2 regions of the Brevibacterium sp. UCMA 11752 genome follow, and region 1 is predicted to be linked to the other one. Evidence: predicted binding sites of a transcription regulator. Region 1 holds the regulator's gene; the other holds the start of a gene.
What was found. Region 1 encodes HspR, which represses chaperone genes until heat shock. Its sites were predicted from a motif close to AAGTTGAGTCNNNNNGACTCAACTT; they were not measured.

Region 1 (4,425 bases):
CCGCCGTCCTAACTCACCAACGACGCCTGTGACGGATATGGACAACAAAGGTGAACACAACGACCACAACTATGCTCGTTGTATATATTTCATTATTGTTACCTGCGTAGGAGATCATCCTCAGTTGCTCAGACGAAGGACATCATGAAGAAGCTTGCACTCGCCCCCGCAGTTGCCCTGGCCATCACCGGCCTCGCCGCATCCCCCGTAATGGCTGCACCCACAGCCGACGCTTTCGGACAGACAAACATTCAGGTCAGCCAGAACGGCAGCCAGGCAGATGAAACCGAAGCTGCCGAGGACGGCAGCGAGGCTCAGGCCATCGAAGCAGCTGTCACTGTTTCGCCGAAAGAGATCACCCAGACCGATCTCCTCGACCCGGGCTTCACCGTCACAGTCACTGGCCTCGAAGCCGGAGACGTGGTCACGGACAACCTCACTAGTGAAGAGGTGACAGCCGAAGGCGACTCCGTGGAATTCACCATCCACAACGTGACCGGCGATCCCGCCGCCATCGATCCGGGTACTCTCAACTTCACGATCTCCGTCGTCCGCGGCGAAGAGACCAAGGAGATCCCTTCTCAGGTCGAGGTCATTGCTGACAACGAAGAGCCAGAGGCCCCCGAGGTCGACCCGAAGGTCACCCTCGACGATAAGAAGATCTCGGCCTCCGACTTCGAGAAGGATGGCCTCGAGGTCACTGGTGAAGGCTTCACCCCCGGAAGCACAGTCAACGTGATGGGGAACGCAACTCAGTCGCCCTTCTTCCATGACGAGGTCAAGGCCGACGAAGACGGCAAGATCAACACCACGGTCGAAGCACCCGAAGACGGCCTCGATCCCGGCGACTACTCGGTCTCCGCAGTCGATGCTGAGTCCGAAGAAGTGTCGAACTACGCCAAGTTCACCGTTACCGAAGACGAGACCGAAGAGCCGAAGCCGACCACGCCAGCGGTCGAAGCCACGCTGACCGTCTCGCCTGAGACCATCGACGCCGCTGACTTCGTCGTGGAGAACAAGGGCGTCACCCTGGCAGTCGAGAACTGTGAGCCCGGCTCGGACGTTCACTACGTTGTCACCCCTGAGGGCAACTCGAACGTCACCGCCTACGACAACACCGTCAAAGCCGACGACGAGGGCACGGCCTCCGTCAACGTCTACGGAACCTCTGCCGATGATGCTTCGGCCTACCTCGGCGACTACGACGTCAGCGTCACCTGCGGCGACGACGAGATGACCGGGGCCTTCACCGTCAGCGATGACGCCAACGCCGGTGGCAGCGACGGCAATGAGGACGGCGGCAATGGCGGAGGCGGTGACGGCAACGGAGGCGGTGGCGGCGACCTGCCTCGCACCGGTACCGAACTGACCGGCCTCGTCGGCGGAGCTGCCCTCCTCCTCATCGGCGGAGCCGCAGTCACCATGACCATGCGTCGCAAGAAGGTTGCTCAGGATCCTTCAGAGATCTGATCCCAGGACCTGAAACCGGAGTCAGAATCCGGGCATGACGAAGGGGCGATTCCGGTTGGAATCGCCCCTTCGTCATGTCGTGATCTGGTTGAGAGCGGCTGGCAGTCAGTTCACCTGCGCCGGAACCTGTTGTAGAGAACCATTGCGCCAGGTTCGGGCCGTCCCTGCGGACGTCTGCCGCGCGCAATCGAGACGACATCACCCGCGGAGCCGGCAGCGAAGACGCGTGCTTCGCGTTCCTTCGCAGACATCTGAGACCTGACTTCGGTCTCGAGCTCCTCGTTCCGGGATTTGAGGGCATCGACCTGGTTCTGCAGATCAATGATCTTCTTGATGCCCACCAGGTTCACGCCCTCGTCCTGCGAGAGCTGCTGGATCAGCCGGAGCTTGGCGATGTCTCGTCCCGAGTACCGCCGGCCTCTGCCCGCGGTACGCTCAGGGATGACGAGACCCAGACGGTCATACTGTCGCAGCGTCTGCGGGTGCATTCCTGCGAGGTCCGCCGCCACCGAAATGACGTACACCGCTGCACTGGTCGATATGTGCATTGTGCTTCACCACCTCAACTGGCCTTGGCTTTGTCGAGCAGACCATCCCGCGGATCCTCGTTCTCGGTCGCGGTACGGAATGATTCGACAGCGTCTTTGGCGTCCTTCGACAGGTTCTGCGGGACGACGATCTCCGCGGTCACCAGCAGGTCGCCGGTGCCCTTCTTCGATTTCACGCCCTTGCCGCGCAGACGCATGGTCCGTCCCGATGGTGTGCCCGGAGCGATCTTCATCGTCACCGGCATTCCGTCGAGCGTCGGCACCTTGACCTCGGCGCCCAGGGCGGCCTCGTCGAAGCTCACCGGCAGGTCCATCCGCAGATTGTCACCATCACGGGTGAACACGGGGTGCGGCTTGACCTTGATCGTAAGGATCACGTCGCCGGTCTCGCCGCCGTTGGGGCTGGTCTTGCCCTTGCCTGCCAGTCGGATCTTCTGCCCGTCCTTGACGCCGATCGGTGTCCGCACGGTCAGAGGCTTCCCGCCCGGCATGTTCAGCTTCACCGAGGCGCCGTTGATGGCTTCCGTGAAGGACAGAGTGGTGTTGGACTTGATGTCCCCGCCCTTGACCGGTGGCGAATAGCCGCCTCCGAAACCACCTCCGCCGTAGCCGCCTCCGCCGAATCCATTGAGCAGGTCAGCGAGGTCAGGGGGTACGTCTCCCCCGCCTCCGCCGTAGGGCGAGCGGGTCCGTGTCCGTCCGCCTCCGCCGCCGAAGAGGTCGGAGAATACGTCGTCGAATCCACCGCCGGCGCCGCCTCCTGGTCCTCCGGAACCGGTGAACCTGGCGCCGCCGCCCATGGCGCGGACCTGATCGTACTGTTCGCGAGATTCCTTGTCAGAGAGCACCTGATGCGCCTGGCCGAGCTCTTTGAACTTGTCTTCAGCCTTGGCATCACCGGGATTGGCATCCGGGTGATACTTGCGTGCCAGCTTGCGATAGGCCTTTTTGATCTCTGCGTCGGAAGCATCTTTGGAGACGCCGAGGGTCTTGTAGAAGTCCTTTTCGAACCAATCATTCTGAGGACCGGTATTCACCTGGCACCTCCTTCCGTGTCTTCTTCATCAGTGTATTCAATTGTCTCCTCACAATCCGCAACCCCGGGATCTTGATCCCGGATGATCCGGACCGCCGCCGAGGTGGTTCCACGTTGGCGGGACCACCTCGGCGAGGGCGTGGTTCTCAGTCTTCCGGCTGCTGCACGCCGACGCGCGCCGCGCGGATGATGCGCTCACCCATGCGGTAGCCCGGCTGCATGACCAGGAAGACGGTCGGAGTCTCAACGTCGTCCGAAGGCTGCTGCATGAGTGCCTCATGCAGTCGCGGATCGAACTCGTCGCCGACCTCACCGTACTGCTCGACGCCGACCTTGTTCAGCGAGTCGATCAGCTTGTTCACGTGGGTCTCGAAAGGCCCACTGACGTCACCGTTCTCCTGCGCCAGGCGCACCTCGTCGAGCACGGGGATCAGGGCTTCAACAGCCTTGATCGTGCCACCGGTTGCTGCCCGCTCGCGTTCGCGATCGGCCCGCATCCGGTACGCGGCGTACTCGGCGTTGATGCGCTTGAGGTCGGCCAGGTGCGCTGCGGCCTCAGTTCCCGGTGCGGGTTCGGCGGCCTCTTCGCCCTGTGCTGCCTCGGTGTCGTTCAACGTCGAAGCATCGGCTGGAATGTCAACGCCGAGGTCACTGGCATCGGCCAGATTCTCATCGGTATCTTGGACGCCCTCGGCGCCTTCGGCACCAGCGGCGTCGTTCGCGGCATTCGCCTCACCAGCCTCCGCCGAGGCCGACGCTGCGTCGGCCTCGGGGCGGAGCTCGCCGGTGTCCGGATCAATCCGGCGCTTGTCGCTGAAGGTGAAGCCTGGCTCCTCGGACGACGGATCGTTGCCCTCGGCAGTCATTACTTCTTCTCCTCGTCCTCTTCATCGACAACCTCAGCGTCGACGACATCGTCATCGGCACTTGCATCAGCATCGCCTGCTGCCTCTTCACCAGCGGCGCCTTCGGCACCTGGCTGGTTGTAGATGGCTTCGCCGATCTTCTGCTGGTTGGCGACGAGCTTGTCGTAGGCCGTCTTCACGGCGTCGTCGTCTTCACCCTTGAGCGCTTCCTTGAGAGCCTCAACGTCCGAGTTGATCTCGGTCTTGACCTCTTCGGGCAGCTTGTCCTCGTTGTCGGTGATGAGCTTCTCGGTCTGGTAGGCGAGGTTCTCCGCATTGTTGCGAGTGTCAGCGGCCTCACGGCGCTTCTTGTCCTCGTCTGCGTGCTCCTCGGCTTCCTTGACCATGCGGTCGATGTCTTCCTTCGGCAGTGCGGAACCGCCGGTGATCGTCATCGACTGCTCGGTGCCGGTGCCCTTGTCGGTGGCCGACACGTGCACGATGCCGTTGGCGTCGATGTCGAAGG
Region 2 (4,425 bases), 170 kb from region 1:
AGTCCTCGGCGGCATCGGTGACCTCGAGCGTGATCCGCCGTTCGGTCAGGCGAGACGCCAGTCGCTGGATCTGCAGGTCGACGATCGAGGACAGTTCCTCGGTGCTCAGCGCGTCGAAGAGCACGATGTCGTCGAGGCGGTTGAGGAACTCGGGTTTGAACGTCGAATGCACGACGCCCAGCACCGCATCCTTCTGCTCCTGGGCACTCAGCGACTTGTCGACGAGGAACTGCGAACCCAGGTTCGAGGTCAGGATGAGGATCGTGTTCCGGAAGTCGACCGTGCGACCCTGACCATCGGTGAGGCGACCGTCGTCGAGGACCTGCAACAGGATGTCGAAGACACTCGGGTGCGCCTTCTCCACCTCGTCGAGGAGGACGACGGAGTAGGGACGACGACGCACAGCCTCGGTGAGCTGACCGCCCTCGTCATACCCGACATAGCCCGGAGGGGCACCGACGAGACGGGACACGGTGTGCTTCTCCCCGTACTCACTCATATCGATCCTGATCAGGGCCTTCTCATCGTCGAAGAGGAAGTCCGCGAGGGACTTCGCGAGCTCCGTCTTGCCGACGCCCGTGGGGCCGAGGAACAGGAATGAACCCGTCGGGCGGTCAGGGTCGGCGATGCCGGCACGTGAGCGACGGATCGCATCGGAGACCGTGCCCACGGCACTCTTCTGGCCGATGAGACGCTTGCCGAGGACATCCTCGGCGCCCAGCAGCTTCTCGATCTCGCCTTGGAGCAGACGACCCGCGGGGATGCCGGTCCAGGACGCGACGACCTCGGCGATGTCGTTGCTCGAGACACGGTCGCTGACCATCGGATCGGTCTCGGATTCGGCATTCGCCTCTTCCGCTTCGGCAAGGTCGATCTCCTTCTGCACGGCTGGGATCTCCCCATACAGCAGGCGGGATGCAGTCTCTAAGTCCGTGTCGCGCTGAGCCTTGTCGGCTTGGGAGCGCAGCTCGTCGAGCTTCGTCTTCAGATCGCCGACGCGGTTGAGGCCGGCACGCTGGGATTCCCAGGTGGCCTCGAGGCCGTGGAGCTCCTCTTCCCGATCAGCCAGATCTGCACGCAGGGCACCGAGGCGCTCCTTCGAGGCCGTGTCCGTTTCCTTGGACAGGGCCATGTCCTCCATCTTCAGGCGATCGACGGTGCGGCGGAGCTCATCGATCTCGACCGGAGCCGAGTCGATCTCCATGCGCAGCCGGGATGCTGCTTCGTCGACGAGGTCGATGGCCTTGTCCGGCAGCTGACGTCCGGTGATGTAGCGATTGGACATCGTTGCTGCGGCGACGAGCGCTCCGTCGTTGATCGAGACCTTGTGGTGGGCTTCGTAGCGTTCCTTGAGTCCACGCAGGATCGCGACAGTGTCCTCGACGCTGGGTTCTCCGACGTAGACCTGCTGGAACCTGCGTTCCAGAGCCGGATCCTTCTCGATGTTCTCGCGGTACTCGTCGAGCGTGGTCGCGCCGACGAGGCGCAGTTCACCGCGGGCGAGCATCGGCTTGAGCATGTTGCCGGCATCCATCGCGGAGTCTCCGGTGGCGCCGGCACCGACGACGGTGTGGAGCTCATCGATGAACGTGATGATCTGACCATCGGCGTTCTTGATCTCGGCGAGGACGGCCTTGAATCGCTCCTCGAATTCGCCGCGGTACTTCGCGCCGGCGACCATCGCGGACAGGTCGAGGCTGATCAGCGTCTTGTTGCGCAGGGACTCGGGTACGTCTCCGGCCACGATCCGCTGGGCCAGTCCTTCGACGACGGCGGTCTTGCCGACGCCGGGCTCGCCGATGAGGACAGGGTTGTTCTTCGTCCTGCGTGAGAGGACCTGGATGACCCGGCGGATCTCCTTGTCGCGTCCGATGACCGGGTCGAGTTTAGCCTCACGCGCGGTGGCCGTGAGGTCGACACCGTACTTCTCCAGCGACTGCATCGTGTCCTCGGGATTCTCCGAGGTGACCTTCTTGCCTCCGCGCAGCTCCGGCAGAGCCGCCAGCAGGGCATCGCGACCGGCACCATTGCGGCGCAGGGCTTCACCTGCCCCGTCCTTGCCTGCGGCGGCGGCGAGCAGCAGGTGTTCTGTCGACACGAACTGGTCGCCGAGGCTGGTCATCTCCTCCTGCGCAAGATTCATCATCTCGAGTCCGGCCCGTGACAGCCCCGGTTGGGACACGGTCTGACCGCTGACGGTGGGGAAGCCGTCGATGGCCGAGCGGACCTCTGCCAGCACGGTTCGTGTGTCGGCACCGACCTTCGTCACCAGGTTCGAGGCCAGCGAGTCCGGCTGGTCCAGCAGGGCCGCGACCAGGTGGGCGGGCTCGATCTGATTGTTCCGCCGAGCCACGACGTCATTGATGGCCGATTGCACCGTCTCGCGAGATTTGGTTGTCAGCTGTGCGTCCATGCGCATCTCCTTCACAAATGTTCTTCGCAGCTGTTCTGTGAACAGCTTTTGCTCTCTAAGAGTTCAACACCCACAAAGTTGAGTCTATTCCACTCAACTTTGAAAAAGCGAGTGGGTCTGCGTCACCTCAGCAGCACGGATTGGAGATCGAATCGGCGCAGCACTCTGTCGGCGATCTCCGGATCGGTGCCGCGTTCGCGTCGGGCTTTGAGCACTTCCGTGCGGGCGGACTGCAGTGCCTTGGTCTGCACCATCGCCATCGCCTCACGGTTCTCCTTCAGGGTCGTCGCCTGCTCCGAGCTGACCTGGTCGTCAGAGGTCCCCAACAGCTGCGAATAGAGGACCTTGAAGCGTGCGCGCAGAGGCTCAGCCACCTCGTCGGGCAGGCTGTCGTCGTTCTTGATCTGGAGGAGCGCGGCCTTGTACGCGCGGCGTGCGATCTCCGCGGTGTCCGCTCGCTCCTTCTCCGCCTCGTCGTCGATGCCGAGGACGTTGACGATGGTGGGGAAGGTGAGTCCTGCCAGCACCAAGGTGACCATCAGGATCACGGCAGCCGCGACGAGGATGTAGGAGCGGCCGGGGAACGGCTCCCCGGTCGCGGTGGTCGTCGGAATCGACAGAGCCAGGGCGATCGTCGCCAAGCCGCGCATTCCGCCCCAGGTCATGAGGGTGGCATCCCTGATATTCAGTGGTGCGGCATCCGGATCCTCCTCCCGGCGCTTGTTCTCCAGCATGGTTCCGATGAGCAGCCAGCCGAACCGCACTGCGATGACGATGAGCGCGATGCCCAGTCCCACCAGCACCGCTCGACCTAGGTCGGCATGCTCTGATTCGACGACCATGCGCAGGTCGAGGCCGATGAGGCCGAAGGCGATGCCGGTGATGAGCATCTCCAGGACCTGCCACGTCGAGGCCTGGGTGACACGTTCGGCTGAATTGGCTTCGACGTCGCGTCGGCGCACCTCGAGAGCGGCCACGACGACGGCGATGACGCCGCTGGCATGGAGGTGCTCGGCGATGAGGTAGACGCCGAAGGGCAGCATGAGCATGAGTGAGGAGCGGGCGATCGTATGGTCGATCTTCTCCATCACCCACCACACGATGAACACGACGACGAGACCGACCGTGATGGCGATGATCGCAGAGATGAGGAAGGACAGGGCCAGCTGCCCGAAGTCCACCTCGGTGCCGGCCATGGCCGCCGCCATCGCGGTCTGGAAGATCACGAGTGACGCGGCATCGTTGAACAGCCCCTCGCTCTGCAGCGTCGACATGATCCGCCGAGGTATCGACACGGTTCCTGCGACCGCATCGACGGCGACGGGGTCGGGCGGGGCGAGCATGGCTCCCAGCGCCACCGCGGCGGCGATGGTGATTCCGGGAATGAGGAGCACCGCGGTCCCGGCCACGGCCGCCACCGTCACACCGACCAGCGCGACAGCCATTCCCAGGATCGTGCGCCAGCGGATGGCGAAGAGTGCCCATGACGTCTTCTGTGCTGCCGCGAACAGAAGCGGGGGCAGGAACAGGGGCAGGATGAGCTCGGGCTCGATGGTGATCTCAGCGAACGTGGGGATGAACGCACCGGCGATGCCGATGACCACCATCAGAGCAGGCCAGGGGAGACGCAGCTTCTGGCCCAGGCCGACGACCACGCTGGTTGCGGCACCGAATCCGATGATCATCAGCAGGGTTGTCATGGCCGTCTCCCTCGGTATGGGTGGCATGTCTGCGCACCGCCAGCTGAGGACATCGAAGGAAATCCCCGTCAGGTTTCCGCGCCGGACCAACGATATTTTGGCAGAATGCTGTTATGTCTGACTCAATTGTATTCTCTCTGGCCGACGACGCAGTCGCGACGATTTCGATCAACGAACCGGAGACTCGGAACGCGCTGTCTCGTGCGGTGATGAATGAGCTCATCGGCGCCCTCGCCGAGGTGGGGCAGCGCACCGACGTCCGTGCAGTGATCCTGTCCACCGCAGGACACGTATTCAGCTCCGGCCATGATC

Region 2: a site for HspR is predicted at 2,489-2,513, ahead of clpB (ATP-dependent chaperone ClpB). Genes of this name have one in related genera too.

Annotation. Positions count from the first base shown of each region.
Region 1 is NZ_JACBOS010000003.1:1,323,602-1,328,026, reverse strand. It holds gene HU144_RS05915 (hypothetical protein) at 145-1,470, shown strand; gene HU144_RS05910 (heat shock protein transcriptional repressor HspR) at 1,581-2,018, opposite strand; gene HU144_RS05905 (DnaJ C-terminal domain-containing protein) at 2,033-3,055, opposite strand; gene HU144_RS05900 (nucleotide exchange factor GrpE) at 3,201-3,920, opposite strand; gene dnaK (molecular chaperone DnaK) at 3,920-4,425, opposite strand, start outside.
Region 2 is NZ_JACBOS010000003.1:1,153,501-1,157,925, forward strand. It holds gene clpB (ATP-dependent chaperone ClpB) at 1-2,413, opposite strand, end outside; gene HU144_RS05205 (Na+/H+ antiporter) at 2,536-4,113, opposite strand; gene HU144_RS05210 (enoyl-CoA hydratase) at 4,227-4,425, shown strand, end outside.